3 regions of the Clostridium tanneri genome follow, and region 1 is predicted to be linked to each of the others. Evidence: predicted binding sites of a transcription regulator. Region 1 holds the regulator's gene; each other region holds the start of a gene.

What was found. Region 1 encodes LexA, which represses DNA repair genes until DNA is damaged. Its sites were predicted from a motif close to CNAACANNTGTTNG; they were not measured.
Region 2: the regulator LexA is predicted to act here: its motif matches at 6,776-6,789, upstream of recA (recombinase RecA).
Region 3: the regulator LexA is predicted to act here: its motif matches at 3,090-3,103, upstream of P8V03_RS11500 (putative DNA modification/repair radical SAM protein).

What each region holds. Positions count from the first base shown of each region.
Region 1 covers NZ_JARUJP010000014.1:9,547-20,792, reverse strand. Annotated here, with positions in the region: gene miaA (tRNA (adenosine(37)-N6)-dimethylallyltransferase MiaA) at 1-88, shown strand, start outside; gene hfq (RNA chaperone Hfq) at 244-486, shown strand; gene P8V03_RS12315 (methionine gamma-lyase family protein) at 626-1,909, shown strand; gene lexA (transcriptional repressor LexA) at 2,073-2,681, opposite strand; gene P8V03_RS12305 (hypothetical protein) at 2,945-3,457, shown strand; gene P8V03_RS12300 (tyrosine recombinase XerC) at 3,508-4,500, opposite strand; gene P8V03_RS12295 (hypothetical protein) at 4,505-5,233, opposite strand; gene P8V03_RS12290 (acyl-CoA dehydratase activase-related protein) at 5,954-6,847, shown strand; gene P8V03_RS12285 (2-hydroxyglutaryl-CoA dehydratase) at 6,849-7,946, shown strand; gene P8V03_RS12280 (acyl-CoA dehydratase activase) at 7,927-8,886, shown strand; gene P8V03_RS12275 (epoxyqueuosine reductase) at 9,093-9,860, opposite strand; gene P8V03_RS12270 (hypothetical protein) at 10,091-10,294, shown strand; gene P8V03_RS12265 (amidase domain-containing protein) at 10,431-10,958, shown strand; gene P8V03_RS12260 (hypothetical protein) at 11,081-11,239, opposite strand.
Region 2 covers NZ_JARUJP010000007.1:18,497-29,742, reverse strand. Annotated here, with positions in the region: gene dapG (aspartate kinase) at 1-1,154, shown strand, start outside; gene P8V03_RS07565 (ClpP family protease) at 1,278-1,979, shown strand; gene P8V03_RS07560 (DNA translocase FtsK) at 2,153-4,411, shown strand; gene rimO (30S ribosomal protein S12 methylthiotransferase RimO) at 4,504-5,844, shown strand; gene pgsA (CDP-diacylglycerol--glycerol-3-phosphate 3-phosphatidyltransferase) at 5,828-6,415, shown strand; gene recA (recombinase RecA) at 6,813-7,874, shown strand; gene rny (ribonuclease Y) at 8,184-9,725, shown strand; gene spoVS (stage V sporulation protein SpoVS) at 9,879-10,139, shown strand; gene P8V03_RS07530 (decaprenyl-phosphate phosphoribosyltransferase) at 10,444-11,246, shown strand, end outside.
Region 3 covers NZ_JARUJP010000012.1:81,880-93,125, forward strand. Annotated here, with positions in the region: gene P8V03_RS11490 (hypothetical protein) at 1-799, shown strand, start outside; gene P8V03_RS11495 (TIGR03915 family putative DNA repair protein) at 938-1,678, opposite strand; gene P8V03_RS11500 (putative DNA modification/repair radical SAM protein) at 1,691-3,034, opposite strand; gene P8V03_RS11505 (TfoX/Sxy family protein) at 3,268-3,525, shown strand; gene P8V03_RS11510 ((Fe-S)-binding protein) at 3,670-4,326, shown strand; gene P8V03_RS11515 (LysR family transcriptional regulator) at 4,595-5,485, opposite strand; gene P8V03_RS11520 (epoxyqueuosine reductase) at 5,611-6,639, shown strand; gene hcp (hydroxylamine reductase) at 6,911-8,203, shown strand; gene P8V03_RS11530 (class I SAM-dependent methyltransferase) at 8,454-9,230, shown strand; gene P8V03_RS11535 (MarR family winged helix-turn-helix transcriptional regulator) at 9,462-9,893, shown strand; partial or broken gene P8V03_RS11540 (peroxiredoxin family protein) at 10,053-10,370, opposite strand; gene P8V03_RS19265 (hypothetical protein) at 10,383-10,514, opposite strand; gene P8V03_RS11545 (hypothetical protein) at 10,881-11,117, shown strand.

The DNA of each region.
Region 1 (11,246 bases):
GGTTGATAAGGATAAGTTTAATAGTGATGATGATATTGTAGACAGCATAATAAGTAAATTTAACCTTATTAAAGAAAAAAGTTATTAATTTTTATAATCCAATAGATTTATAGCTTTTCTATAGGGGTTTATGGACGAATTTTAATTGGATTTATAAAACAGATAAATTTTTTATAAAAATTAAAAGGAATTTTATAATATTTATAGAATACTATAAAATAAAAACTGCGGAGGGTGAGGTATATGAGCAAAACAGCCAACAATTTACAGGATATATTTCTAAATGGGGCGAGAAAAGGCAAAACGCCAGTTACTATACACTTAACTAATGGCTTCCAAATTAAAGGTAATGTTAAAGGCTTTGATAGCTTTACAGTAGTTCTTGATTGTGATGGAAAACAGATGATGATATATAAACATGCAATCTCCACTATAACACCTTTAAAACCAGTATTATTCAATAATGCTCCTGAGGGAGAAGTATAAGAATAGGCGAATAATTGCCTATTCTTTTTTTATGTGTTATTATAATCAATGGCATAAAGTTTAAAGCAAATCTGGATTATATTTATATATTAATCCAATTCCTATAAAATAAATACTTGGTTGACTGGAGGTCTATAAAATGATTAATTTAACAAAAGAATATCTGGAAAAAGCTTATGGAATAAATGAAAAGGTAATCAATCTTTATGAACAAGCTTTAGAAGATGTGAAGGGTGAATTTGCAGCGTATGATGAAATAAGAGAATATAACCAACTAAAGGTTTTAAACGCTTTTCAAGAAGAAAGAATAAGTGATTCTCATTTTACCAATTCTTCTGGTTACGGATATGGGGATATAGGAAGAGATGCCTTAGATAAGGTATATGCAAGAATATTTAATTGTGAAAGCGCTCTTGTAAGACCTCATTTTGTAAATGGTACTCATGCCTTAGGAACAGCCTTATTTGGTAACCTGAGACCAGGGGATACTATGATATCTGTTTGCGGAACACCCTATGATACTTTACATAATGTAATAGGAATAAGCGATAAGAAAAATATAGGTTCTTTAAAGGAATATGGAGTAAACTATAAGCAGGTAGACCTAACCCCTGAAGGCAATATAAACTTCGACAAAATAAAAGGAGAACTAGAAAAAGATGCTAGCATAAAGTTAGTGCATATTCAAAGATCTACTGGATACGGCTGGAGAAAGTCTTTACTAATATCTGAAATTAAAGAAATAATAGACTTTGTAAAAAATATTAAGTCGGAAATAATTTGCTTTGTTGATAACTGTTATGGTGAATTCATAGATACAATGGAGCCTACAGATGTTGGAGCAGATCTAGTAGCCGGTTCCTTGATTAAAAATATTGGTGGAGGAATAGCACCAACAGGGGGATATATAGCAGGTAAAGAAGAGTATGTTACTCAAGCTTCTTACAGGCTAACTGTACCGGGAATAGGGGGAGAATGCGGCTCTACCTTTGGAGTTATGCGACTCTTGTATCAAGGTTTATTTTTTGCTCCTCATGTAGCTATTGAAGCAGTAAAAGGGGCATTATTCTGTGCTAGAATAATGGAACTTGCAGGTTTTGAAGTACTTCCATCATATACGGATAAAAGAAGTGATATAATTCAAGCTATTAAGTTCAATGATAAAGAGAAACTAATTAACTTTTGTAAGGGAATACAGCTAGGTTCCCCAATTGATTCCTTTGTTCAGTGTGAACCTTGGGATATGCCTGGTTATACAGATCAGGTAATAATGGCTGCAGGAGCCTTCGTTCAAGGCGCTTCAATAGAGTTATCTGCAGATGCGCCTATAAGAGAACCTTATATTGCATATCTACAAGGAGGACTTACCTTTGACCATGCAAAAATAGGAATCTTAATAGCATTATCGAAAACTATACAATAGTGAGTTTGATGGATATAATTTAAGTAATAAATAATGAAGAGATAAATAAATTTTTATTTCTAAAGGGGCTACATTAGTAAATACTTGTCTAAAAGAGGTGAAGACATAGATAGTTTTAATTCTTTTCTATATCTTCACCTCTTTTAGTTTTTTAGTAATTAAATTAATACTGTCTATATACTCCTACTAGCTTTCCTACTATTTCGCAATTATCTACTATAATAGGAGACATAGTTTTGTTTTCTGCTTGAAGTCTTATATAATTTTCTTCTTTAAAAAATCTTTTAAGGGTAGCCTCATTCTCTATTAAAGCCACAACTATATCTCCGTTATCAGCAGAGTTTACTTTCTCAATTATAGAAAAATCCCCGTCTAGAATACCAGCATCAATCATACTTTCTCCGCTTACCTTTAGTATAAAAAGATCTTTATTACTTCTTATATAATCTACTGCTAAAGGAAAAGTACCTTCGATATTCTCTACTGCCAAAATAGGAAGTCCTGCTGTAATTGTACCGATTATGGGAACATTTATCATTTCCTTTTTATTTAATGAGTTTTCAATTACTTCTATAGTTCTTGGTTTGGTAGGGTCCTTCCTTATCAGACCTTTTTTTTCTAATCTTTCTAGATGTCCATGGACTGTAGAAGTAGACTTTAAGCCTACAGCTGCGCATATTTCTCTAACTGAAGGAGGGTAACCCTTGTCTCTAATTTGATTTTTTATGAACTCATAAATTTCCATTTGTTTAGTATTTTTGTGTTCAGCCATATAAAACACCTCTCTATGTTAATTATTAAAATTATACCATATAAAAGAACAAATATCAAACTTATGTTCTATTATAACTTACATCTTGAAAATGCAACTTTAATTGTAGAAAAAAATTAACAAAACCCTTGGGAATTATAAATTTATTATGTATAATAGTATTTAGACTTTTAATTTTTTCTTATTAGGACTAAATTTAAGTAATTCTAGTAAAAGAAAAAAGATAATATGTTAAGAGTTATTAAGCTAGAAAGGGAGCAGCTATGAATAGAGATTATTGTATTTTTAAAGCAAGTAAGAAATGTGATAACTGTGGTGAATGCGAAATTTGTGATCTAAATAGGAGTAAGAAGTGTAATAACTGTGGCAAGTGCATGCAGCTAGAAGGTTATGATATAAAATCTATTAAGATCGATGAAATTATAGAAGATGAAGAAGAAGTTAAAGAATACGAAAAAGAAATAACTAATGATAGTAATTCAAAAATTACAAGTGAAAATCATTATCAATTTTCTGAAGGGGACTCTGAAAGTGGTAGGGGAGAGGTTTCTGATGATGCAGAGGAAACTGCCTACATAGATGATGATTATGTTAACAGTGATTATGATGAGTATACCTATGACGATACAGATGATATTGATGAAAATTTAGTTTTCATTGATGACGTTGAAGGCTTAAGCGAAATTCTAGAAGATGACGGAAGATTAAGCGAGTTAACTTACGAGGAGTTTCCTGGAGTGCTTAGATTTAAAACAGAAAAAGATTTTAGAAAGTAACTTTGATAAAGCTTCAACTATAGGTAACATCTATAGTTGAAGCTTTATTTTTAATCTGTATTTTCATCACTTAAAGGGTTAGAATTTACAGCTTGTCTCAACTTTTCGTCATCAACATGGGTATAAATTTGTGTTGTAGATACATTCTCATGACCCAGTATTTGTTGGAGGCTTCTTATATCTACATTTCCATACTTATACATAAGTGTAGCAGCAGTGTGTCGAAGCTTATGAGGAGTATACTTATCTGTATCTAATCCAGCAGCACTAAGATATTTTTTCAGCATGACTTCTACTGATCTTTTACTGATTCTTGTGTTATTTTTGCTAATAAAAAGTGCGTCTTTATCTATTATCTTATCTATGTTTTTATGACGAACTATAAGGTAGTTATCTATAGCTTTTATACAGGCATTATTTAAATAAACCGTTCGTTCCTTATTTCCTTTTCCTACAACTGTCAAAATGTCCTTTTTAATATTAGAAATATTAATTCCACATAACTCAGACAGTCTAAGGCCGCAGTTTAGAAATAGAGTTATCATACAGTAGTCTCTTTCTTTATTTTTGCCCTCAATAGCCTTTAAGAGAGATTTACTTTCATCTAAAGTTAGATATGTAGGATTTCTCTTGCTTATCTTAGGAGACTCTAAATCTATAGCAGGGTTTTCATCTATAATCTTAGCCTTGCCGCTTAAAAATTTAAAGAAAGACTTTAAAGTAGCTACCTTTCTAGCTCTGGCGTAGGCACTATTAGATCTGTATTTCTCTGTAAAGGATAAAAAAGCATATAAATCCGATAGTTTTAATTTTCTTATAACATATTCGTCTATATCATATATAGGTATCTCCTCAAAATCTAGATTATCATCATAGGGTATTCCTTTATACATTTTTATAAATCTAAAAAACATAGTCAAATCAACCTTGTAGGCCTTTAATGTATTTTCAGATTTACCTTTTATTGTTTCTAAATAATTTAAAAAGTTTGTTACCTGTTCCGGTAAGTCATTATTTCTTATTCCTTTAATATCATATTTCATATTATTATATTCCTTCCAATTCCCTAGTTATTTCATTAAATAAATTCATCAATTCATGATTTATCTCTTTTTCATCATTAAGATTTTGGTGCTTTACTAACAACAATTTATAACCCATCTTTTCTGCTGTAACTCTTTTGGTTTTGTCTAGTTCCTCCTCATTACCTTCAAGTTCTACAAAGTCAATTAAAAATTTCTTAAACACAGTATTTTTAGCTACTATTATAGGAATAGCTTTTTCAGAGTTTATAACTCCTAAGGCGTCTATTCCGACTATTACTTCATAATTGTTAAATCTCTCCACTAGCAATCTATTTAACTCTACCGTGATATAATTCCTCACCTTATCCTTTACCTCTATTTTGGATGTTGCAGTTCCTTTAGAAGGGGATTTGACAGTTTTATAATCTCTTTTTGTTACTGCAATTTGTTGAGCTTCCTTTAACGTTCTATTTAATCCTAATTCTTTTAACCATATCTGAACAGTACGAATTCCAACATCATAAATTTTAGCTATATCTGTGGTGCTAACGGAGTATTTTTCTAACAAAATATATAAATCTTTTATTATATACTCGTAACCACGACGAACACCTAAGGATTCGTAATTATTATATATTTTAATTAATCTTTCTTCATCTTTAGGGGTTAGGCTAATAGATAACATCTTGTTAATGTTATCATCGTACTTAAAATGTTTATACCTAAATGTTATGGTTCTACCTCTAGTCATAAAAAACCTCCTTAATATGCCTCAAGCCTTGATTTCATTATACTATATTCGTTCGTGAATTACAATACGCGAAGTTTAAGAAATGTGTATTTAGCGAATATAAATTTATATATGATTTATTTAGATTAATAAGATTTAGTTATATGTATATTATTAGTACTTATAAGTTATTTATATATAAACAAATAGGATTGTATTTGAATTCCTATTAAAATAGTCCTTAAGGTAATATGTGTCCTGTAAGTATAATTATATTATATATTTATAATAGTCATCTACTACTATCTTTGTATAAAGTTTCAATTGAGAATATTATCAATTACATGAATAAAATTTAAAACAATAAGTTAACTTGCTGCTATATAACAATACGGTATAAATTCTCTTTTAAATTACACATAAATCTGTAACTGCTCTGTAATCATCCCCTCTTATCCCCTAAACAGAAGGGGTTTGTAGATATTTAGTAGCAAAAATTACTTTTATTAACATTTTCAAATTCTGTTTTATTTATAAATTTTATCAATAAAAAAAGCTCAATCGCATTTCTCTATGTTATAAAGTTTTTGCAGCGTAATTTTTCAACAAAATCCACATGGTTAATAAATACAATATAGTTATAATATTACTAACTGCTATTTTGAATAATTTTTTGATAACAAGGTAAAATATACTAATGTGGTTATAAATTATTTTACATTAGCTAAAGGAGATTTTTTAATGAAAGTCGGAATACCTAAAGGATTACTATATTACAAATACTATCCCTTCTTTGAAACCTTTTTCACCGAATTAGGTGCAGAGATAATTGCATCTCCAGATACCAATAAAGAAATATTAGATATAGGTGTTAAGCATTCCGTAGATGAAGCTTGCCTTCCTGTTAAGGTTTTTCACGGACATGTTGCTTCAATTAAGGATAAATGTGATATTATATTTATTCCCAGGATAATGCAATTAGACACAAGAGAATTTATATGTCCTAAGTTTTGTGGTTTACCTGAAATGGTACTAAATAGCATATCGGATATGCCTAAAGCAATTATCTATCCCATATACGCTTCCACAGAAAAAGAATTAAAAAAATGGGTTAAAACTACAGGAAAATTATTTACAAAAAATCTTACAACTATTGAAAAGGCCTATAGATCTGCAATTGACGCACAAAAAAATTACAAATGTGGTATAAGGGATAATGGATACAACTTAAATGTAGCCTTAGTTGGTCATCCCTATAATATCTATGATAATTTTACAAATATGAATGTAGTTAAAAAGTTAAACAAATTAGGTATAGGAGTAATAACAGAAGAGAATATCGACAGTTGTATTATAAAAAATCAAGTTAAAGATTTATTTAAGAGACCCTTTTGGACTTTTGCTAAAAACTCTTATGGTTTCTCTACCTACCTTGCAGAAAATAGGAAAATCGACGGATTGGTGTATATGTCTTCCTTTTCCTGTGGCATAGATTCTGTTGTAATTGAATTAATCAAAGACAGATTGGGAAGTTTTCCGGTCTTAATTTTAAAAATAGATGAACATACCGGAGAAGCTGGCTTTGATACAAGACTAGAGGCCTTTGCAGATATGTTAGAAAGGAGATGTGGATAAGATGAAAATAACCTTTCCTCACCTTGGAAATACCTGTTTTGCTGCAAAAGCCATATTCGATGGTCTTGGTGTAGACTATATAATACCTCCTGCAAGTAATAGAGAGGCTTTAGAAACCGGTTCCCTTTATTCGCCAGAAGAAATGTGTCTTCCCTTCAAAATAATGATAGGTAACTATGTAAAAAGTATAGAACAAGGTGCAGATACTATTTTAATTGTTGGCAGTTGTGGCCCTTGTAGATTTGGCGAATACTGCGAACTACAGATGAATATATTGAAAAGGTTAGGTCATAATTTAGACTTTATAGTTTTAGATCAACCAAAGGATATTGGAATCAAGGAGTTATTTAACAGAATAGAAAAAATTACTTCTAGAAGCCAAAAGTCTTCTGTAGAAAAATTTCAAGTACTACATAACGCAATTAAGGTCATTAATTTAATAGATAAAATAGAAGAAAAGGCAAGATTTCTTGCTGGATATGAGGTAAATAAGGGAGATTGCAAAAGATTATTAAATAGATGTAAAAGCGAAGCCTTTAGTTATAGTAATCCAGCTGCTATGATAAATCATTTTAAAAACTACGAAAAGCTTCTTAATGATATAGAAATAGATAAGAAGAAGGACCCGATTAAAATAGCTATTATAGGCGAAATATATACTATAATCGAACCCTTCTCTAACCTATATATAGAAGATAAGCTTATGGATTACGGTGTTTCATCTAAAAGGCATCTTTCCCCTAGTTGGTGGTTTAAGAATACAACCTTATCCACCATTAAAATGCAGTCTTTAGATATTAGAAGAGCATCTAAGGATTATCTACCGCTTTATATTGGAGGTCATGCTAGAGAGTGTATAGGAGAAGCAGTTTTAGCTCAAGAAAAAGGCTTTGATGGAGCAATTCAAATATTCCCTATGGGCTGTATGCCTGAAATTGTATGCAAGTCTATATTGCCATCAATATCAAGAGACAAAGACTTTCCCATACTAACTTTAGTTGTAGATGAAATGACCGGGGAAGCTGGATACATAACCAGAATAGAAGCTTTTTTAGACTTACTTGAAAGGAGAAAAGACAATGTACTATATGGGAGTTGATGTTGGTTCTGTCAGTACTGATATTGTGTTATTAGATAAGGATATGAAGGTAGTGGAGTCCTTATATTTAAGAACAAAAGGCAGACCAATAAATGCAATTCAAGAAGGTTTTAAAATATTAAAAGATAAATATAAAAATGATGAAATTATAGCAGTGGGAACTACCGGAAGCGGCCGTCAAATATGCTCTACCATAATTGGCGCTGATGTAGTAAAAAATGAAATTACTGCTCACGCTGTTGCAGCTCTAAATACACAAAATACAGTAAGAACTATTATAGAAATTGGAGGTCAAGACTCCAAGATTATCTTATTAGAAGAAGGAATAGTTACAGATTTTGCTATGAATACCGTATGTGCTGCCGGTACAGGATCATTTTTAGATAGGCAGGCAGAAAGACTTGAAATACCTATAGAAGACTTTGGCGACTACGCATTAAAATCTACAAATCCAGTGAGAATCGCTGGCAGATGCGCCGTTTTTGCTGAATCAGATATGATACATAAGCAACAATTAGGATATAGTGATAAAGATATAATTCGAGGTCTCTGTGAAGCTTTAGTAAGAAATTATCTTAATAATGTAGCAAAGGGAAAAGAAATTAAATCGGAGATATTTTTTCAAGGAGGTGTAGCCGCTAACATAGGTATGAAGGTAGCCTTTGAAAACGCACTAGGATGCGAAGTTACAATTCCTCCAAACTATAAAGTTATGGGGGCAATAGGCTCCGCTATTTTAGCAAAAGAAAAATTAGAAAAAACAGGCAAATTAACTAATTTCAAAGGGTTTGACTTAGCAGATACAAACTTTAACTCTAAGAGCTTTGAATGCGAAGGATGCCCTAATAGATGTGAGGTAGTAAAAATACTCGGCAGCAATACTACTATAGGCTTTTTTGGCGATAAATGTGGTAAATGGAGTGGCAATGTGGCTGTATAACAGCTCTTTAAAAATGTAGCTTAAAAAACTATTTTTGAAGTATATATATCTATGCTTCTAGCTAAATATTTGTATAGTGAAGACTAAGAAATCTCCTTACCTGCTCTATAACACTAAAGAATTTAGCAGAAATGGTACAGATATATATACTTCTAAACACATATTCCTAAAACGCTTGTCTATCACTAGACATTGTAGATAACATCCTATAAACACTTAGTAGGATTGGTAAAAGAACAGGAAACTCCTACCATGCATTTCCCGCATACATCCGCCGGACCTAATCTATTATAAAGCTTATCGTTATATAAACACATTTCAAAGCATTTATGCCTATCAAAGCTATCTAGCTTTAATGCCTCATTTACACATCTTTTAACACAGCCACCGCAGCTGCCGTTATATTTATATAAACAAGACTCCTTTTCTTTCCGTTCTGTCTTTTCAACTTCTAGACTAGTTATTATAGTTCCAAATCTACCACAGCATCCTTTATTAGTAATAAGCATATTATTTACTCCAAAAGTTCCCAATCCAGAAATATAGGCAGCATGCCTATGAGACCAATCATTAATTAATTTATCATAATCGAAATTTATGGATAAAGGTACGCCAATAGTATCATACCCTTTTCCTTCTAGCTCTTCCTTAATGTATTCATTTAGACTCAAAATTAACTTGTTCGTTTCAACATATGCCTTAGCCCAAAATTCTGAACTTTCTCTCCCCTTTATATTACTAAGGACAATGTCTTTATTAAAAGGAATGAAATAAGTGATAACGGTTTTTCCATTCTGCAGGAAATCCTCTGGCAGTTTGTGATTCTCCCCTATAACTTTTTTTAATTCAAAGAACATGCTATCTTTTGCATCTGCAAAGCTAACTAAAGGTTCCTCCCATTGTATCTCTAACCTATTGTCCAAAGAGTAACTTCTTACATAATTTTTAATAAGATTTTCAACTAAGTTCTTCATTTTTATCCCCCTCATAAAATAAAACATATAATAAAAGATAACCTTTTACTTAGTTATAACATAATATCCAATTAATTTCTATAGCACTGTTATTACAGAGAATATGATAAAAAATCATATATATGAGCAAAATAGTATTAGAAAGGAGGCGATTTCCTGATTTAGTTGTTCTATAAACCAAAGGATAACAAATATAAAATTTATATAGTACAACGAACCAGGTTTCTTATATGCCACAGGGACGAAAAACTTCAAAAGACGATATGATTTTATCTTCTCCATCAATTACAGAGTCTTTAGGCAATACTACTTCCGCTGGATTAACTGATGGGCTAACTGGTGATAAACCTTTACTACCAAACTATATTAACTCTGAAGATTCATCTAATCCTAATAGGGAGACTAAAATAAAAACTAAAACTAAGAAACTGTAATCTTTTATCAGGCACGTAGTATAACTATGTGCCTTTTAGTATGTTGTAAAATCTTACAATAAATTTATAAATATTATACACTTTCTTTACATTTCCAACATAGAATATGATAGTAAATAATTTTACGGAGAGAATTATGTATATATTTAGGCAAAGTAATTATTCTAGAACGGCTGCCGTTAACTATGCTGTCACCTATGCCCTTAAGCCTAATCCAGCATATAGATACTTTCCTTTAATAAATGACACAAGCGGTGACTGTGCTAACTTTGTATCACAATGTCTTAGAGCTGGAGGGGCTCCTATGAATTTTACTTCCAGGAGTCCATGGTGGTATAGAGCAAATAGTAATAATAACGTAAAAGACGATACCTGGTCCATCTCCTGGGCAGTAGCACATTCTCTATACTGGACTTTAAAGATTAATGAACAGTCAAGATTGCAAGGTCCTAAAGGAAGAGAAGTGTCTAGTATCGGAGAATTAGAATTAGGTGATTTAATGTTTTTTGAGGACAACAACGGCAAGATATTTCACTCTGCTATAGTTACAGGATTTTCAAATAAGGTACCTTTAATATCCCATCACTCCTTTGAAGCTTTAAACATACCTTATACTAGAACCTGGGGTGCAAAAAAAATACACTTTTTAAAAATAACTATTTAAAGGTGACTTATATACTTATTAAAATGCCCTAGATTTAAGAGTTCCTTTAGACTTCATTAAATCTAGGGCAGTGTTTTTTATTTCATAGAGGTTATTTATTAAGCCACAGCATTTGTTACAGGCTACCTTTGGGGTCTATACCTATAATAGTAATTACTTACTATGGGAGTTGATATGTAAAAATCCTCTCCTTCTAAATCAACGGCAGCTCTTTCGTCGGTTTTGTTATCCTCTCCATTTACCAATTTACTATTATCATTATACTTTTTTTCTCTTTCCATAATATAC
Region 2 (11,246 bases), on a different contig from region 1:
CACTAGTAGTTAATAAAATACTAAAGGGAATAGAAGAAGGATTTTGTCCTGTAGTAGTGGTATCTGCTATGGGAAGAAAAGGGCAACCCTATGCAACAGATACACTTCTCTCCTTAATAAGTGATGAGTTTAAAAAGAAGAATTCTTTAGGTGTAGACTTGCTTATGGGATGCGGTGAAATTATAAGCACAGTGGTAGTGAGCGACGAATTAGCTAAGAACAATCTTCAGGCAGTGCCTTTAACAGGAGGACAAGCAGGTATAATAACAGATGATAGCTATAATAATGCAGCTATATTAAGAGTTGAATCAGAGAAATTACTAAATATACTTAAAGAAGGAAAAATACCTGTTGTAGCAGGATTTCAAGGAGTAAGTGAGAAAGGTTTTATTACTACTATCGGAAGAGGTGGCAGTGATACTACCGCTGCTCTTCTAGGCGTGGCATTACAGGCAGAAGAAGTTCAGATTTATACAGATGTAGATGGCATTATGACTGCAGATCCAAGGATAGTATCTGATGCATCTTTAATTGAAGAAATAAGTTATAATGAAGTTTTTCAATTTGCAGATCAGGGAGCGAAAGTAATCCATCCACGAGCAGTAGAAATAGCAATGAAAGGGAATATTCCCTTAGCTATTAAAAACACTATGAGTGACTGTAAAGGAACTATAATAAGCAATAAAGCTATTCAAAGTTCAAATAACGTTATAGATGGAATAACTTCTATGGATAAGAGAGTACAAGTTACCGTTGAATGCAGTAAAAACACTGACAACGATAACTATTGGGTACTATTTGATGAATTAGCTAATAAATCAATAAGCTTAGATTTAATAAACGTATTTACTAAGCAAAAGATATTTACTATAGATGAAAAAGATTTAGATAATCTAAAGATTATAATGAAAAATTTGGGACTACAATATTCCTATGTAGAAGAGTGCACAAAAATTTCATTGATTGGAGCTGGAATGAGAGGAATTCCAGGTGTAATGGCTAAAATATTGAAAATACTAGCAAGAGAGAGAATTGATGTCCTTCAAACTGCAGACTCTCATACTACTATTTGGTGTCTTGTAGAAAGTAAAAATGCAGAGAGGGCAATAAATTCTCTTCATAGAGACTTTAAGTTAGGTGGATGCGAAGGTTAATGTAGATTATTCTACCATATCATAGATAGTACATCTAGCCAAAAAGTATATTCAGCATTATAACTTATGTATATAATCCCCTTTAATGCACAAAATAAAACTATGCAAGGAGGGGATTACTATATGTCTGAAGAAAAAGAAAATAAAGAAGGCAAAGAAAGTGTGGACTTAAAAGGAAATAAAGAACTCCAGAATATAAAGGAGTTAGGTATACCTAACCTTCCAAAGGGTAGAGATAGAATTCAAATACTACCTATAATTGGTCAGATCGAAGGCCATGGAGTTTTACCACCTCAAACAAAGACTACCAAATATGAACATATTATACCTCACTTAATAGCTATAGAAAATGACCCGAATGTTGAAGGAGTCCTTTCAGTACTAAACACTGTAGGAGGGGATGTAGAAGCAGGACTCGCTATATCTGAAATGATAAGAAGTTTAAGTAAACCTACAGTATCTTTAGTTATTGGAGGAGGTCATTCTATTGGAGTGCCTTTAGCTACTTCAGCAGATTATTCCTTTATATCACCTACAGCGACTATGATTGTTCATCCTATAAGAATGACTGGTCTTGTTATAGGAGTTCCTCAAACCTTTGAATACTTCAATAAAATGCAGGAAAGAATAAATGAGTTTGTAGTTAGGACTTCAAAAATAGAAAAGGATAGGTTAAGACAGCTAATGCTCCAGACTGATGAGCTTTTAAATGACATGGGCACTATCTTAATTGGAAAACAAGCGGTAGATGAAGGATTAATTGATGAGGTTGGAGGAATAAGTGATGCTCTTAAAAAATTAGATGAGCTCATAAAAAACAGATAAAAAGCAAAAGGACCATAGGATCTTTCCTATGGTAATTTGTATTTATAAATAAACTTAAAAGGAAATAGGCCCGCTATGTAGAAATAAATTATAGTATCATTGCAAATTTTAGACCTAGTACGGATCAAATTTACAACTATTAATTTAGTTTATTTTCGGAGGTGAGATTATAGATGGCTAGAAAGTCTGAAACCTATGAACTAAATAGTGATATTAAAGGAATCTTATTGATTACCACAGGAATACTAATGATTATCAGTGTTTTCTCATCAAGTCCTTCGGGAATTATAGGGAAGATAATAAAAAAAATCTTAGTAGCTGTTATGGGACTAGGAGCTTTTGTATTTCCTGCATTAATAATTTTTCTAGGGTTTTGCCTTATAGTAAAAAAGAATAAAATAAACTTTAGCAAAAAGTTCTATGGTATTATTCTATTTTTAGTAAATACTCTTTTATTTATTCAAATGGTAATAATGCCTAACTATTATATAAATGAGGATGTTACTTTAGGTGTAAAGAAGTTATATGAAGCAGATACTATGCTGCATGGAGGAATTATAAGTTTTTTAATCGATGTACCGATATTTAAACTTTTTGGAACAGTAGGGTCTTATGTGATTTTTATATCTTTCTACATAATTTCCTTTATACTAATGAGCAAAGTCACTATATATGATATTTTACATGGAATTAAACAGTCATTAATGGAAAGGACAATTGAAGAAGAAGATACTATAATTAACGATAAAAATGATATTAAGGACAGGCCTAAAAAGGGTAACTGTGAAAAAGAAAGCTTTATCAAAAATATTAATAATAGAATTAAGATATTAGATTTCATGAAATCAGCAGATAAAAAAGAGGAAGAAAATCAACCAAGTGCAAATACAGATGATGGCCTTAATAAAGTTGTACGTCAGCAAAAGATAGAAGTGGAATGCGCATCTGATAAAATAGAGGACAATTCCATAAATGAAGTGCTGACGAAACAAATGACAGACAACAAAACTTTATTAAACACCCAATATAACTATCCACCAGTAGATTTGTTAAAACCTAATATTCAATCTAAGTTAAATAGAGAAGATAAAAAGGAATTAATTAATAATGCTAATAAGCTAGAAGAAACCCTAAGCAGTTTTGGGGTAGAAGCCAAGGTTATACAGGTAAGTAAGGGGCCTTCTGTTACTAGATTCGAACTGCAGCCAAGCCCTGGGGTAAAAGTAAGTAAAATTGTAAACCTAGCTGACGATATAGCTCTAGGTCTTGCTGCTTCAGGTGTTAGAATAGAAGCTCCAATACCAGGAAAGTCCGCCATAGGAATAGAGGTGCCAAATAGAGATTTAACTGCCGTGTATTTAAGGGAAGTTATAGAATCAGAGGAATTTACAAGTTCAAGCAAAAATCTTGCCTACTGCCTTGGAAAGGATATAGGTGGAAACTGTGTAGTATCTGATCTTTCTAAAATGCCCCATATGCTTATCGCAGGTGCTACAGGTTCAGGAAAAAGTGTATGTATTAACACCCTTATAGTAAGTTTACTTTATAAGTATTCGCCGGATAATGTTAAACTTCTAATGATAGACCCAAAGGTAGTTGAACTAAGTGTTTATAATGGAATACCCCATCTATTGATACCAGTAGTTACTGAACCTAAAAAGGCTGCAGGAGCTTTAAATTGGGCTGTACAGGAAATGACCAGAAGGTATAAGCTTTTTGCAGATAACGGAGTGCGAAATATTGAAGGTTATAATGATCTGATAGGAAAGGGTAAAGTAGAAAGTAAGCTTCCTTTTGTAGTAATAATAATTGATGAGCTTGCAGACTTAATGATGGTATGTCCTAATGATGTTGAAGACTATATAGGACGCTTAGCCCAGATGGCTAGGGCTGCGGGAATGCATTTAGTTATTGCTACTCAGAGACCTTCTGTAGATGTTATAACGGGAGTTATAAAAGCAAATATTCCATCGAGAATATCCTTTGCAGTTTCAAGTCAAATTGATTCAAGAACCATACTTGATACTGTTGGAGCGGAGAAGCTCCTGGGTAAAGGAGACATGCTTTTTTATCCAGTAGGCGAGGCAAAGCCTATAAGAATTCAAGGTGCTTTTATTACAGAAGGTGAAGTTGAGAATGTAGTGAATTTTATCAAGGATAAACAGGGAGAACCAAGCTACGAGGATCATATAATAGAGCAGATAGATACAAGTTCAAACGAAGAGGAATCTGACCATGATGATCTGTTAGAGGAAGCCACCAGAATAGTTGTAGATGCAGGACAGGCATCCACATCCTTACTACAAAGAAGGCTTAGAATTGGATATAATAGAGCAGCTAGAATAATAGAACAAATGGAGGAAAGAGGAATAATATCTGGTAAAGATGGAAGTAAGCCGAGACAGGTACTAATTAAAAGAGAAGAGCTTTGATTTAAATTTTTTCTTGTAAAATATAAAAAGTAGATTTAAAATAAAATATGAGTTTACTTAAATCACACTACATATATACAGGAGGAAAGAAAGTGGAAAAATTAAAAATTGGACTTATTAGTTTGGGCTGCGATAAAAACAGAATAGATTCAGAAATTATTTTAAGTAAGATAAATGCAGAGAATGTTATAGTAAATGATCCTAGGGAAGCTGATGTTATAATAGTGAATACCTGTGGGTTTATCGAATCCTCAAAGCAAGAGTCAATAGATACTATACTTGAGATGGCAGAATATAAAAAGAAGTATAATTGCAAGCTTCTTGTGGTAACAGGCTGTCTAACTCAAAGATATGGTAAGGAACTTACAGAACTATTGCCTGAAGCAGATATAATGCTTGGAGTTAACGACTATAGTAAGTTAAATGAAAGTATTGAGAGATGTGTGCAGGGTAAAGGAGAAAAAGTTTATAGTTTTAACTATAGTGACCTTAGTATAAATGAAGGAAAGAGAATATTGACAACTCAGTCTGCAACAGCTTATCTAAGAATTGCTGAAGGCTGTGACAATTTTTGTACTTACTGTATAATTCCTAAAATAAGAGGAAGATATAGAAGCAGGCAAATGGATAGTATAATGGAAGAGGCAAGAAGTTTAGCGGACCAAGGGGTAAGGGAAATTATACTAGTTGCTCAGGATACTACTAGATATGGTACTGATATTTACGGTAAGAAGATGCTACCGGAATTAATAAGAGAAGTTTCTAAAATTGAGAATATAGAATGGATAAGAATACTATATTGTTATCCAGAGGAAATAACTGATGAGCTTATAGATGAAATTGCTAGCAATCCTAAGGTATGTCATTATTTAGATATTCCTATTCAACACATAAGTAATGATATTTTAAAACTTATGGGTAGAAGAGGAAGAAAAGAAGAAATAGTTAATAATTTAAATAAATTAAGACAAAAAGTAAAAGATATAGTTATAAGAACATCAATTATTGTAGGCTTCCCGGGAGAAACGGAAGAAAACTTCAATGAGTTAAAGGAATTTGTTCAAGAAATAAAACTTGATAAACTAGGTGTGTTCACATACTCTCAAGAAGAAGGTACACCGGCAGCTGTAATGGAAAATCAAGTTGAAGAAAACATTAAAAAAGAAAGAGAAAAAGAATTAATGATTCTTCAACAGCAGATATCTAAAGAAATAAATGAAAATAAGGTTGGTAGAATTTACAAGGTACTTGTTGAGGGGAAACGAGATGACTTGTGGTATGGCAGAAACTTTGAAATGGCACCTGAAATAGATGGTCTTGTTTATTTCCAAGGCAATAATACTGTTGAGAAAGGAGCTATTTTAAACATAAAAATAACTAAAAGCTTTGAATATGATTTAATGGGAGTTGTATGTGATGAATCTTGCGAATAAGCTCACAATACTAAGAATTATATTAGTTCCAGTATTTTTAATTTTTATTACTGTAAAAGACATACCCTATGGAAATCTTATTGCTATTGCTATATTTATAATAGCATCTGTAACAGATACATTAGATGGGTATATAGCAAGAAGTAGAAACCAGGTAACTAGGTTTGGAAAATTTATGGATCCATTAGCAGATAAGCTTCTAGTAACAGCAGCTTTAATATCTTTAGTGGAGTTTCATATAATACCAAGCTGGGCCGCAATGATAATTATTGCTAGGGAGTTTGCGGTAACAGGATTGAGATCAGTGGCTGCCGCAGAAGGTATAGTTATAGCAGCAAGTCCTTGGGGAAAGGCTAAAACAGTAACACAGATAATAGCTATTATATTAGGACTAATTAATTTGAGTTACAATAATGTATCCTTTGGCATTATTAAACAATTTATTAACTATCCTCATAGATTTTTAAATTTAGTTACGGCTATAGCAATGTCTGCAGCAGTAATCATTACTATAGTTTCAGGTTTAGATTATTTCTTAAAAAATCGAGAGGTTATGAGGTCAGACAGATAAAAAGATTTCTAGCTTCCAAGTGAGGGCTAGAAGTCTTATGTAGGGGCGTAAACGCTATTTACTCCTATCTTAAGGGTGATAAGAGTATTATAGCTTGTAGTCATTGAGTAAAACAGTTAGCATTGAGGATTAGGAATGTTTTTCATGTTCTTAATTCTCATAAAATACTTTTGCGATTAATTTAATAAGGATGATTAGTTTCTATAAACTTGTCTATAATTATAATAACAGCTTAGTAGTTCCTGAATTTCAGGAACTTTGTTTTTTAATTTTTATATTGCTACAAAAGATTATATAATTTCAAATAAGGAAATTTTTTATACAGTTGACCTTGAAAAGATTATAGTATATAATTATATTAGAACAAGCGTTCGAAAAAGGAAAGGAAGTGATCCCTGTGGGGAATATTAATGCGGATAAATTAAAGGCCTTAGAAGCTGCTATGGGAAACATAGAGAAGCAGTTTGGTAAAGGCTCTGTTATGAAACTTGGAGAACAAAGTGGACTTAATGTAGATGCAATATCTACAGGTTGTCTTGATCTAGATATAGCTTTAGGGATTGGTGGAGTTCCTAGAGGAAGAATAATAGAAATATTTGGACCAGAATCCTCTGGTAAAACTACCGTTGCACTTCACATAGTTGCTGAAGCTCAAAAAGCAGGAGGGGTGGCAGCTTACATTGATGCAGAACACGCACTTGATCCTGTTTATGCAAAAGCTCTTGGGGTAGACATAGATAACTTAATTGTGTCTCAGCCGGATACAGGAGAGCAGGCTTTGGAAATAGCAGAAGCACTAGTTAGATCTGGAGCTATAGACGTAATAACTGTAGACTCAGTAGCAGCGCTAGTACCTAGAGCAGAAATAGAAGGGGAAATGGGAGATGCACATGTAGGATTACAGGCAAGACTTATGTCACAGGCCTTAAGAAAGCTTACTGGATCTATAAATAAATCTAAATGTGTAGCTATATTTATAAATCAGTTAAGAGAAAAGGTTGGAATTATGTTTGGTAATCCGGAAACAACTCCAGGAGGAAGAGCTTTAAAATTCTATGCATCAGTAAGAATGGATATTAGAAGAATAGATTCAATTAAGCAAGGTGATGAAATAATTGGTAATAGAACAAAGGTTAAGGTTACAAAAAATAAGGTTGCACCACCTTTTAAACAGGCAGAATTTGATATAATGTATAATCAGGGAATATCAAGAGAAGGAAACGTATTAGATGTAGGTGTGAAAGAGGAACTTGTACAAAAAAGTGGCGCATGGTTCTCTTACAATGACATTAGACTTGGACAGGGAAGAGAAAATGCTAAGCAATATTTAAGAGAAAATCCTAATGTTCTTTACGAAATAGAGAGTAAAATAAGAGAAAAACATGAATTACCAGTATTAAAACCTACAGCAGTTAACGTTCAAGAGGTAAAGGAAGAAGCAAGTGCAGATGCAGAGTAATCCAAAGTATCAAAATCGCAGGTTGTAAGAGCTTGCGATTTTTTATTTAGATTTAGCATATGTTGTACCAATTTAAAGTATAATTTGTATAATATGAAATAATTACAAAAATAATGAAAAATATAATTATAAAATAGGGAATAAAGTTCATATAACCTTGACAATAATTAAAATATAATATAAAATGAAGACAAATTCTGGTTTATCGCGAATTTTAAATTACCAATTGAATAAATATGACACCTTTTCTATGCTTGCATATTTAATTAAAAAGATAGATACACAAATAAAAGCAAAGGAGGTGTTCATGTGATACCTATTATATACGAGGTTATTATTGGTATAATAATAGCAGTTGCTTTATTTGCTATGTTTAGAGCAACAACAAATAAAGCAAATGTTATAAAGTCACAGGCTCTTGAGGAGTCTAATAGATTGAAAGAAGAGGCTGAGAGAGAGGCTGAATCTAAGAAGAAAGAGGCAATTATCGAGGCCAAAGAAGAAGTTCACAAACTAAGAACTGATTTGGAAAAAGAATCTAGAGATAGAAGAAATGAACTTCAAAGATTAGAGAGAAGATTAATACAAAGAGAAGAATTGCTGGATAAAAAGAGTGATGCACTTGAAAAGAAAGAAGACAGCATGAATAGGAGACAGCAAACAATCGATGAATTGCAAGCAAGTGTAGAGGAATTGTATGGAAAGCAAAGAGAAGAACTTCAGAGGTTGTCAGGCTTAACGGCTGAAGAAGCTAAGCAAATTTTATTGGAAGAAGTCAATAAGGAAATAAAACACGACACTGCAATAATGATAAAAGAGGTAGAGGCTAAAGCTAAGGAAGAGGCAGATAAAAGAGCAAGAGAAGTTATAACCTATGCCATCCAAAGATGTGCAGCTGATCATGTAGCTGAAACTACAGTACATGTTGTTTCTTTACCTAATGATGAAATGAAAGGGAGAATAATCGGTAGGGAAGGTAGAAATATAAGAACCCTTGAAACCCTAACTGGTGTAGATCTAATAATAGATGATACACCGGAAGCAGTAATTCTTTCTGGATTTGACCCAATAAGAAGAGAAGTAGCTAGAATAGCATTGGAAAAGCTAATAATCGATGGAAGAATCCATCCAGCTAGAATTGAAGAAATGGTAGAAAAGGCTAAAAAAGAAGTTGAAAATGATATCAAGGAAGAAGGAGAGCAGGCAACTTTTGAAACTGGCGTACATGGTCTTCATCCAGAATTAATTAAGTTATTAGGAAGACTAAAATACAGAACTAGTTATGGTCAGAATGTACTTAAACATTCTATAGAAGTTGCTTATTTAGCTGGTCTCATGGCTTCAGAACTTGGCATTGATCCAACTATTGCAAAGAGAGCAGGATTACTTCATGACATAGGTAAAGCTGTAGATCATGAAATGGAAGGACCTCATGCTATCATTGGTTCAGAAGTTGCAAAAAAATATCGTGAATCATCCATAGTAGTAAATGCCATTGGTGCTCACCATGGCGATATGGAATTTCAATCTTTAGAAGCTGTACTTGTTCAGGCAGCAGATGCAATTTCAGCTGCAAGACCTGGAGCGAGAAGAGAGACTCTAGAAGCTTATATTAAGCGATTAGAGAAACTTGAGGAGATTGCAAATACATGTGAGGGCGTAGAAAAGTCATATGCCATTCAAGCGGGAAGAGAACTTAGAATTATGATCAAACCAGAAGAAGTTGATGATGCAGGGGCAGTAGAAATGGCAAGGAACATATCTAAGAGAATTGAAAGCGAATTAGAGTATCCTGGTCAGATAAAGGTAAATGTAATTAGGGAAACCCGTGCAATAGAATATGCAAAATAATAAATAATTATTTTGAAGTTAAAGGTATTCCTTTTAAGTTTTGTAAAATGCAGAAGCTTTACAAAATTTAAAAGGAATTTTTAATTTTTTGTAGAATAATATACAGTAGTAATAATAACTAATTAAGTCAATATAATATATAGGAGGTTTATTATGGAAGTATTAAAGGTTTCAGCAAAATCAAGTCCAAATTCAGTGGCAGGAGCTTTAGCAGGAGTTTTAAGAGAAAGGGGAGCGGCAGAGATACAAGCTATAGGTGCTGGTGCTTTGAACCAGGCTATTAAGGCTGTAGCTATTGCAAGAGGCTTTGTTGCACCAAGTGGAATCGATTTAGTTTGCATTCCGGCTTTCACTGATATACAAATTGATGGGGAAGAGAGAACTGCAATAAAGTTAATAGTTCAGCCAAGATAAAAACTTTCTATTAGGAGTTTTTTGTTAAAATAAATTTGATTTAGTTTTTTTATTTTTAATTCTTAGGGAATTAAAATTTTATACTGTAAATATAGTTAGAGTTATATTTGAAAATAATTTCTAAAGGGACTTGAATTTAAATCAAGTCCCTTTAATTATGAATCGGTATCCTATTTTACCCTTTATGTTATAATTGATATTGACTATATTTCGTGCTGTGTTAAAATGTAAAAAGGTATGAGTTAATATATAATTAAATAAATTAAGCAGTTAATTTGTAACATAAACATTTGGGAGGAAGTCAATGGACATTAAGGCAATAATTGAACTAATGAGACCAAAACAGTGGATTAAGAACTTTTTTGTTTTCGCTGCTGCAGTTTTTTCAGGTAACTTTTTTAACATAAATATATTAAGTGCAAATATCTTGACTTTTATTTTATTTTGTTTTGCATCTTCTTCAATATACGTATTAAATGATATTGTTGATATAGAAAAGGATAGATGTCATCCTGATAAGAAAAGACGACCACTTCCAAGTGGACGTGTATCTAAAAGTACGGCTATAGTATTAGGCATACTTTTAGTATCAGGTGTAGTGTTTTTTTCTTCTTCTATGCTGAATATGAAAGTTGGTATGATATTAATATCTTACATAGTCATAAATATATTTTACTCCTTTAAGTTAAAGGAAATAGTAATAATAGATGTAATGATAATAACTTTAGGTTTTGTATTGAGGGTGGAGAGTGGAAGTTTTGCTACAGGAGTTTCCGTATCACCTTGGTTATTGCTCTGTACTATACTTCTTTCATTATTTCTAGCTTTAAATAAAAGAAAAAGTGAGATTATAACTCTAAAGGATAAGAGTGCTTCTCATAGAAAAATATTAGAAGAATATTCTGTGCATATGATCGATAAAATGCTTACAATAGTAACGCCCTCTATACTTATGGCGTACTGTCTATATACTTTTAGTTCTGTTCAGAGCAAGACAATGATATTTACAATACCTTTTGTTCTATATGGAATTTTTAGATATGAATATTTAGTGGACAAAGACAATGTAGGGGGAAAACCAGAAGCAGTATTTGGAAAGGACTTTCC
Region 3 (11,246 bases), on a different contig from region 1:
AGGAAAGTTTATCATTAATAAACCTATTATTAATGAAGGTAATTTAAATATTGAAAATGCCAGAATTACCTTTCTTGAGAATGGAAAAATCACTTCTAAAAATGGCAGTAAAATAAGCATAAGTAATTCTGAATTCATAAACAGTGAATTCATACTTGAAACAGGAAGCACTATAACTGCAAAGAAGAGCGAATTTAGTGATAATGAAAATAAAAGAGTCTTTGTATTACAGAGTAATAAAGAAGAAAATTCTATTGAAAACTGTATTTTTCAAAATTGCAATTTTGATGACCATGGGGGGGCAATTTATTTAAATAACTCTCATTTAAATATGAAAAAGAACATCTTTAGTAATTGTAGGTCTGAGGGAGTTGGAGGAGCAATTTACGTTTCTGGAGAAAATAGCGGATCAGTAGCGATTACTTGGAGTGGACTTCAATTTAATAATTGCGAAGCTAATTATGGTGGAGCTATATATGAGTCTGGCAATATTATCTACTATGTTAACAGCTGTATTTTTAACAGTTGTAAAGCAAACATTGGAAGTGCGGTATATTGTTGTTGTGATTTCTATGTAGAAAACTTAATAGAAGAGTGTGAGTTTAACAACTGTTTATCTAAAACAGATGGAGCTGTATTCATAAAGTACATATATGCAAATAAGAGTGTTGTTCAATGCAGGTTTAATAAATGTGTCTCTGAAAATGGTGGATACAGCTGTATAGCCTATAGCGATCGATCTGATAGTTTTGGAAACGAAAATATATATAATAATTGCAGCAACCCTATTCATAGCTGATAGCATTTTATTATTTTCAAAGGAATTTACCTACAGTTTCTCTTCCTATTTATGAAGAGGATAAACTATTGCAGTTAATTTCCTTTGAGCAGCAAAGCCCTTGCAGAGCTTAAATAGTAAAATAAGTTTCTTCTTTTACTACTTAAGCTCTGTGAGATGAGTCCAATATCTTCTAGGCATAAAAAGGTTACGGAGCCTGTGGTTTTTACGTTCCTTAATGTTAACAGAGTTATAAAAAGTCTTCCAAAGAGCTTCGAACTCATCATCTGCTAAGGAAGATGTGAAGACTTTAGAGTCTTCCTTTTTAAAGTCAGTTATAATAGGGAATTTTTTGTTATACACAATTGCAAGCTCTCTTTTTAAATCATGAATTATAAAGTTTTGATCAGAAAATCTTTCTGTAAAATGATTAAGTATTATAGGTAAAATATTATGATCAGGTTCTATGGAGGCATAAAAACTTAATGGTGCTATTTCTTTAAATCTTACAAATCCAGTGAATCTATGGGCTTCTAAAGTAACTCTTCTAATGTATTTATCAACTAAAATTATAATATCGTTATTCTTAGCTAAGTTAACGTTTATGCCATACTTATAGCAAAGTTTAAGGTATTTCAAAGCCAGAGAATCAGAATCTGGAATGTCACTAAGATATAAGTAATATAGATTTGTTAAAACTTCATCATTAAGTTTTTCTACAATGCTGTTATAAACTCTATTAAATTTATCATATTCAGTTGAAATATCTGAAACTTCATTAAGAAATGAGGCAATATAATCTTTGGATTTTGTTATGATACAATCCTCTTTGCAGCTATAGGCATAAAAAATAGCAGTAAGTAAGCCTTCAAAAGTATTATCATATATATATTCTTTCAAAATAAAAACCCCCTATAGCTCACCGGTAATGGAGCTAGATTTATCATTTAATAAAAGTAACTTATTGTTTAAAGAAGCCTTAGGAAGAAGTGGATTGCTTATATTGTTATCAAAAAAGCTTAACTGCTCGGCACCTTCATCTATTGAATTTAAGTCAAGTTTAGGAGTAAGTGCTTTCTTAATTTTTATATCATCAAAGGAGACTGTTCCATAATACTTACCTTTACAAGTAATGAAATATTGGGCTCTTTTTATAACTATGCCAAGCTTTTTAAGATCAAAGAAGTCCAGTGAGTTAACTCTGCGAGCACTAACTATTTTCTGTGCACCACGTATTCCGATACCAGGGATTCTTATAAGCATTTTGTAAGGAGCTTTATTTATTTCAACAGGAAATAGGTGAATATTATTTAAAGCATAGGTTGTTTTAGGATCAAAGTTAATATCAAAATTAGGATTCTTTTCATTTAGCAATTCTTCTGCTTTAAATCCATAAACTCTTAATAGCCAATCACCTTGATATAGTCTATGCTCTCTAAGAGTAGGAGGATTTTTAAGCTTAGGCAGATTTGTACCGCTATTAACAGGAACATATGCTGAATAGTAAACTCTTTTTAGTTCAAATTTGTCATACAAACTTTCTGTTAGGTTTAGAATATTTAAATCACTTTCCTTCGTTGCTCCAACAATAAGCTGAGTACTTTGACCACCGGGTACAAATATAGGTGAATTTTTATATTTCATACGCTCATATTTATTTATAACAATGCTGTTTTTAATATATCTCATAGGCTTTAAAACATCATCCTTATTCTTTTCAGGTGCTAATAATTTAAGGGATTTTGATGAAGGTAGTTCAATATTTACACTCATTCTATCTACAAGAGAACCAGCTTTTTTTATAAGATCTTCATCAGCACCAGGGATTGCCTTTAGGTGAATATAACCTCCGAAGTTATGTTCATTTCTCAATTTGTGAACAACTGTTGTAAGCATCTCCATAGTAAAATTAGCACTCTTAATAATTGAGGAGCTTAAGAATAAGCCTTCTATATAATTACGTCGATAAAAATTCATAGTAATATTTACAACTTCCTCAGGAGTAAAAGAAGCCCTTTCAATATCATTAGACCTTCTATTAATACAGTATGAACAATCATATATGCAATAATTTGTTAAAAGTATTTTAAGTAGGGAGATACATCTTCCATCTGGAGTAAAGCTGTGACATATGCCACTTGGAGCAACTGAACCAATAGCTCCTTTTTTTGAACTTCGGTTTGAGCCAGAAGATGAACAAGATACATCGTATTTAGCTGCGCCAGCTAAAATTCTTAATTTTTCACTTATTTCCATTTTCATCACCAATCTTTGTATTTTTATAAATTAAGTATAACTGATTTTTGATTAAAGAACAAGTGTTCTATAGTGAAGATTACACCATATAATTAAAAATAAAGTAAAATCTGCTTTATATGATAGATTACTTTATTTATATTGGTTAAAATTGTATAATTAGGATATGTATAAAGATATGCTAGTAACTTAAAGTAAAGTAGGTTTTGAAATTTTAAAAGGAGGAAAAGGTTATGGGAGAATTATGTAAGTTACCTAATATAGGCAGTAAGTTAGAAGCACAGCTTAATGAAACTGGAATAGAAACAGCTGAACAATTAAAGAAAGTTGGCAGCAAACAGGCGTGGTTAGATATTAAAGCTATAGATAGTTCAGCCTGTATTAATAGATTATGTGCTATAGAAGGAGCAATACAAGGAATTAGATGGCATAGTCTTTCAGATGAAGTAAAAAAGGAACTAAAGGAATTTTATAATGCAGTAAAGTATTGATATCTTTGTATAGATGGCTAAAGATAAGAAAATTCCATATATGAAGTTGAAAATCAGGAAGATTTTTTATATATTTCCTGTTACAATTAACCAGTAAGTAAAAGGTGTGTTAATAAAATTCAACTTTACAGGGGGAAATATGTTATGAAAAAAATATATTTTAATCCAGGCTGTGCTTTAAGTATATACAAGCCTGAAATAGAAGATAAAATTTTAAAATTTTTGAATGAGAACTATGGGGAAGTCACATTACATAAAATATGCTGTCGCCATGACCCGCAACTTGAAGCGGATTCACTAATTATTAATGTATGTGCTGGTTGTGATAGGCGTTTTAGGAGTTTATATGAGGGCATATCAACAATTTCTCTATGGGAAGTACTTGATGGGTTGGATTCATTTCAATATCCTGACTATAAAGGTTTGAAGTTGTCAGTACATGATGCCTGCCCTGTGCGTGAGAAGCCACAGGTACATAAAGCTGTACGAAATCTGCTGAAAAAGATGAACATTGATGTTATAGAAACAAAGTTTTCCGGTACCAACTCAATATGCTGCGGAGATGATTTTTATCCTAAGCTTCCTATTGAAAAGATTCATGAAAAAATGAAAGAACGAGCGAATTCCATGCCCTGCAATGAGGTTTGTGTATACTGTGTCTCATGTATCAAATCAATGTATATTGGAGGCAAAACACCTAGACATTTGATTGATCTTTTAATGGGAGAAACAACTGAACCACAAATATACGATACTATCCAGTGGCACGAACAATTACAAGAGTATATTGATAAGCATTAAGGTTAGTTACTATGACTAATGAGAGAAGAGAGAGATGAAGAGCTTATAAAGAGGATAACTGAAGTACATTCCTATCCAGAAATATTATTAAAATTATTTGAGCAGATATTTTTATAAGAATGTCTGCTCTTTTGCTGGAAAAACAAGTAATTCTTAGACCTTCTAAAGTGCAAATTCTTCCAATCTAACCACTGACTATTTAACATAGTCAGTTCAACAATTTCCTAGTCATTCATAAAATTAGTCCTTTTGTGATATCATGAATAAATTATGCAATATTAAAGCTTTTCCTAACCAATTGCATAAACAACGACATTGCAGGACTAACCCACTTGTTCTTATGATATGCGCATATTGCCGTGATTTTGCTATCAGAGCAGCCAACTCTAAGTTCTTTTAACTTACCATTGTTAAGTTCTTCTTCTACTGTAAAACGAGGCAGAAAAGAAATTCCCAAATTACTTGCAACACATTTTTTTATAGCTTCAATGCTCCAAAGTTCAATTGTGCTATGTAACAATATATTGTTATCACAAAAATAATTTTCAAGTATCCTTCGATAAATAGATTCATTTTCATTAATGATAAGGCTTGTATTTATCTTTTGATTTGGTTTAGAAAGATCCAATTTATCTTGCTCTAATAATGGTGAGCATACTAAAGCTAAAGGAAAATCAGCTAGAGGAATAGTAGTCAAACTATCCTTTGTGCTTCCAACATCATACATTAGTCCAATGTCTATCTCACCCTTTGATAGGATATTTTTTATGGAAAAGCAATTTAGGGAAATAATAGAAAGCTTTACATTAGGAGCTTTTTCTTTGAATAAGCTCAATACATTTTGTAATTTATAAGACATCAAGGATTCTGCAACTGCAATTTTCAATTCTCCTGTTATCTTATCGCCATGTTTACCAATATTCTCAATTTTTTTTACTGTATCCAGTAATTCATTTGCATAGGGCACCAACTCTTTTCCTAAGGAAGTTAAAACCATGTTACGACCAATTTTTTCAAACAGCTTGATTGAGAGCTCCTGCTCTAATTGCTGAATTTGAGATGTAACAGTAGACTGTGTGTATCCTAGTTTTGCTGCAGCATTTGAAAAATTACCTTCCTCTATGATACTTTTAAATGTTTTAAAATGCCTAATATCCATTTGTTTCACTCCTATCTTCATGTTATATAATATATTTGTAAAATCGAATTGTCAATTCATAACTATTAATTTTACAAATATATCATTCCTTGATAGTATAAGCCTAAGGAAGGGGTGCATAAGAAATGAATTTATTAGTAGAAAAAATAAAAAATGCAGCACTGAATATGGGCTATGAAAAGTGCGGCATTATTAAAATATCTGATATGTCCGGTTATGAGGAGAAACTTAATGAAAGAATCCAGCGTATTCCAGAGGTTAAACCATATTATGAAGGATTTTATCGCTTTGCCCGCTTGCAAGATACATATCCTTGGGCAAAGTCAATCGTTATCTGTGTAAGACAATACGGAAAATATCATATTCCTGATCACTTGAAAGGTTTGATTGGAAAATATTATTTGGTAGACAGTAGAAGGGATGAGAATTCCGAAGATTTTCAAGATAGTTTAAAATTTGAAGCATATTTGCAGGAAATAGGGCTTAAAACTGCTGCTGAAAGGAAATTTGGTATTACTGCTTTCCGTTGGGCGGCACTAAAGGCGGGACTTGGACTAGTTCGGAGAAATAATTTCTTTTATACAGAGTCTGGTTCATGGGTGCATTTAGAGGCATGGCTGATTGATAAAGAGTTAGAATCTGTTGAAAAACCAACATTGAAGGAATGTCCTAAAAACTGTAATCTATGTATTAAATCCTGTCCAACAGCTTCTTTATCAGAACCCTATACTATGAACCGCTTATCCTGTATCTCTTGCCTTACCACATTTGAAGGTTGGGATTTGCCCAATGAAAAATTTAACAGTCAGATGGGCAGCTGGGTCTTTGGATGTGACGCTTGCCAGGATGTCTGTCCTATGAACAAAGGATCCTGGAGGGCAGCAGAAGAATTTCCAGGTTTAACTGAATTAAGTGAACATATATCATTAGAAAAAATTTTAGAAATGGATTATACATTTTTAGAGAAGGTGATGCAGCCTAAGTTTTGGTATATAGGAAAAGATGATGTTTGGAGATGGAAGACTAATGCCATCAATGCAATGGTAAATGACTATAAGGAACAGTATGGAGAATATATCAGGTGTGCTTCTAACGACAGTAATGAAAAGGTAAGAGAAATGGCTCAGTGGGCCATTGGAAAGCTAAATTTATAAACCCAGTTTTGCATTTGATACTGACATATCTAGGTCTCCTCTTTTATAAATATTTTATAAAAAGAATAATTTTTGTAACATACGTTACTGATTTAATTTGGGTAGCATGGTATTATATAGCTAAATTAAATCCATATAGAGGAAATAACAAAGTATTACTGACAATTAGCTGTAATATCAAAGAAAATTAAAATATTTAATTATAAAATTAAAGGGGGAATATCAAATGTGTAATAATGAAAAAGAAATTAAGAAGGTTGAACCAAATCCAATGTTCTGTTACCAATGTGAGCAAACTCCAGTTACAGGCTGTACTAAATTTGGGGTATGTGGAAAAAATCCTGATATAGCAAGCTTACAGGATATAATGATATTAGGTCTTAAGGGTGTAGCTGCTTATGCAACTCACGCAAGAGAACTTGGAGCTTCTGACGAAGAAGTAAATAACATTACTCACGAAGCACTATATACAACACTTACAAATTCAAACTTTAGCTTAGAAGAGAACATAGGAATGGCTTTAAAGGTTGGTAGTGCTGCAGTTAAAATAATGGACGTGCTTGATAAAGCACATACATCAAAACTAGGTGTTCCAACTCCAGTTACAATATCTCAAGATAAAATAGAGGGACACTGCATACTAGTAACAGGACATAATCTTTATGCTTTAGAAGAATTATTAAAGCAAACAGAAGGAAAAGGAATTAATATATATACTCACTCAGAAATGCTTCCAGCTCACGGATATCCAGAGCTTAAGAAATATTCTCACTTAAAGGGTAACGTAGGTAAAGCATGGTACGATCAAAGAAAGTTATTTGAAGAGTTCCCGGGAGCAATACTTGGAACAACAAACTGCTTAATGCCAATAACTACAGGAACTTATGGAGACAGATTCTGGACTTATGGAACTGCAGGACTTCAAGGTGTTCCGAAGATAGTTAACGATGACTTTAGCCCAGTAATTGAAAAAGCATTATCATTAAATGTTGTTAATCAAGATTCAGATAAGACAGTTACAACAGGTTTCCACCACAACACTGTATTAAGTATAGCACCAGAAATAATAGAAGCAGTTAAAGCTGGAAAGATAAAGAGATTCTTTGTTATAGCTGGTTGTGATGCTCCAACTAAAGGAAGAGAATATTATAGAGATTTAGCTTTAGCACTTCCAAAGGAAGCAGTACTTTTAACAACATCTTGTGGAAAGTTCAGATTTAATGATGTTGATTATGGAACAGTACCTGGCACAGACATTCCAAGATATATCGACCTTGGACAATGTAACAACTCAGGTTCTGCAGTTAAAATTGCATTAGCTTTAGCAGAAGCTTTTGGATGTACAGTAAATGATTTACCATTAAGCATAATTTTATCTTGGTTTGAGCAAAAAGCTGTTGCTATCCTTCTTGGACTATTCAGCCTTGGAGTTAAGAATATTCATGTAGGACCAAGTGCACCTAAGTTTATAACTCCTGGAGTATTAAAGGTATTACAAGATAACTTTAACCTTCAGTTAATAAGCGGAGACGTTAATGCTGACCTTGCTAAGTTTATGGGTTAATGCTTTGCCCTATTTATAAACTGCAATGATTATAAACTAAAGAATAAATCACAAGTAGTGAAGAGCCAAGAATAATTTTTTATTCTCGGTTCTTCATTTTTTATTTCAGTATTTATGAAGATAATTATTCATATTTTAACCGCAGTATATGATATAATATTTGTTAGAATGTAAAAGGCTCATGGCCAGGAGAAGATGACTTTTTATATTCAAAAGTTTTTAATATTTAACAGATGAGGAAGATAAAGAGATGACAATAGAATTAGAGAAATACTACAATAAATTTTGTGAGGACAAGAGATTAACGAGAAAATATGGACAAGTTGAATATATCACTTCTATGAAGTATATTCATGAGTATCTAGGAGATAATGATAATGCAAAAATTTTAGATGTTGGAGCAGGGACAGGCAGATACTCTGTACAATTAGCAAATGAAGGATATGATGTTACTGCCATTGAACTTGTGAAGCACAATCTAGGTATTTTAAAGTCAAAGGGAAGTACAGTAAAAGCATTTCAGGGAACAGCATTAGATTTATCAAGATTTTCAGAAAATACTTTTGACATGACCTTGGTCTTTGGACCAATGTATCATTTGTATAAGTTTGAGGATAAAGTTAAAGTGCTACAAGAGGCAAAAAGAGTAACGAAGGTTGGAGGCGCTATCCTAGTAGCATATTGCATGAATGAATATAGTGTATTAACATATGGTTTTAAGGAAAATAATATTCGTGCATGTATTGATAATGGTAAACTTACTGAGGATTTTCATGTTATATCGGAACCAAAAGATTTATATGATTATGTAAGAATTGAAGATATCAATAAATTAAATGAAGAAGCAAGACTGCACAGGATAAAATTAATTGCAGCAGATGGACCAGCTAATTATATGCGCCCTATTTTGAATTCAATGGATGAAGATACATTTCAGCTTTTCCTTAATTATCATTTTTCCACCTGTGAAAGACCAGATTTGTTGGGAGCAAGCGGGCATACATTAGATATTTTGAGGAAGGAATAAGGAAAATAGAAGAAGGTAATCAAAAGGTATATTTTGAAAATGGTAGTATAGCATGAGTCGATAAGATGGCTTAAGATTAGGCAAGGATATCATTAGGGCAGCACACAGGCTAATTAATATTGATATGTAAATTTTTCTTGACAATTTAAATGAGATTAAGTAAAATAAAACAAAATAAATTGCACACAATTCAATTTTGTTAGATTTAAAATTGAAAGGAGGTAATGGATCATAGAAAGATACGAAAAATTAAAACTAGAAAATCAACTATGCTTTTCATTATATGCTGCTTCAAGAGAGTTAATAAAGTTATATAAGCCTCTTCTTGATAAGTATAACCTTACCTATACACAGTATATTGTAATGCTTGTGTTATGGGAGGGAAAAAAAATGAATGTTAAACATATAGGCGAGAGACTGCATCTGGATTCTGGAACATTAACTCCTCTTTTGAAAAAACTACAGGGTTTAGATTTGATAAAGAAATATAGAGATAGTCAAGATGATAGAGTGGTTATAATAGAATTAACTGAAAAAGGATTAGCTTTAAAGAAAGAAATAGTGGAGGTACCAGAGCAATTGTACTGTAACTTTTCTGAAGATGCTGAAAAACTTTTAATATTGAAGAAATCTTTGGACGATTTTTTAGCTATATTAAGTTAACTGATTAATATGCATTAATACAAGTCTTATTAGAATAAATATGAAATTGAAAGACGAGTTTGGTCAAAAGTGAAAAAAGAGAAGGACGTACGTGAGGTAGCAAAAGCTTATCTGCTTAGCACTCCGTATAAGTCCTTCTTAATATTATATTATTAAGGTCTACAGTGTATCTAATATCTTAAGTATTTCGGAGTTTTCAGGAATATCCTTCATGGAGTTTCCAAAGTGTACATATCTCAGAGTTCCCATTTTATCTACTAGCATCTGTGCAGGCATTCGGCCTAGTTTAAATATATTTATTTTCTGATCATATAGTTTTAGCACCGACTGTTTTCCATCAGGAATACCATAGAATTTAAGATTATTTTCTTCCCAGTAGCTTTTAAAGCTATTTGCATTTTCAGGTCCCATTGCAACTATTATCGTATCTTTTTCAAGGAATTTATCGTAATCTTGATGCAACTGCATCATATGCTTTTTGCAAAAGGGTCAAACAAATCCTCTATTCAGTACAATAAGTACATTCTTCTTTTCTCTGAAATTAGAAAGTTTAAATTTATTTCCCTTGAAGTCTTCAATTTCAAAGTCTGGTGCTTCTTTATTTACTTCTATACTAGCCATTTTTACCATCTCCTTGTTTTACTGTGATTTTTTACTATATGACCTCTATAGAGCCAGGTTTTTTATGTTCATATCTAGTAACGCAGATTAGTTTGACGCAATTATATTTTATGCAATCTTTTATGCTACTGTCAATTGAAATAATATTTTTTTTCATATATTCATCAAATGATATATTTATAGTTATTATTTTAGACAATAATTAGTGGAAATATAAATAAAAATTTCATTGACAGTCTAAATAAAATTAAGTAATATAAAAGAAGTTAAATTGAATACAATTAAATTTTATAAAATCAAAGGGAGAGATTAATATGATATATGATTACAAAGTAAAGGATATAAATGGAAAAGAAGTTTCTATGAATGAATACAAAGGTAAAGTTCTTAAAGACAGAAGCACCAAAGGCAGAGGAAGATGCTGCGTCAGAAGGATTATATAAACAATTACAAGAATACGGCTTTAGCACAACTGGAGATGACATTAAGTGGAATTTTACCAAATTTGTTGTGGATAAAAATGGAGAGGTTGTTGCCAGGTATGCACCAACATGTGAACCAGAAAAACTAGATGAAACTATCAAAGCTTTACTTGAAAAGTAATGATTTTATACAGGTTAGAATTAAAATATGAAAATTCCAAGAAACAAAAAAGTGTAGAAAAATAGCAAAAAAATATATTTTAAACAAAAAAGTGTTGCTTTATGATCAAATTAATGATAAAATTCAAAA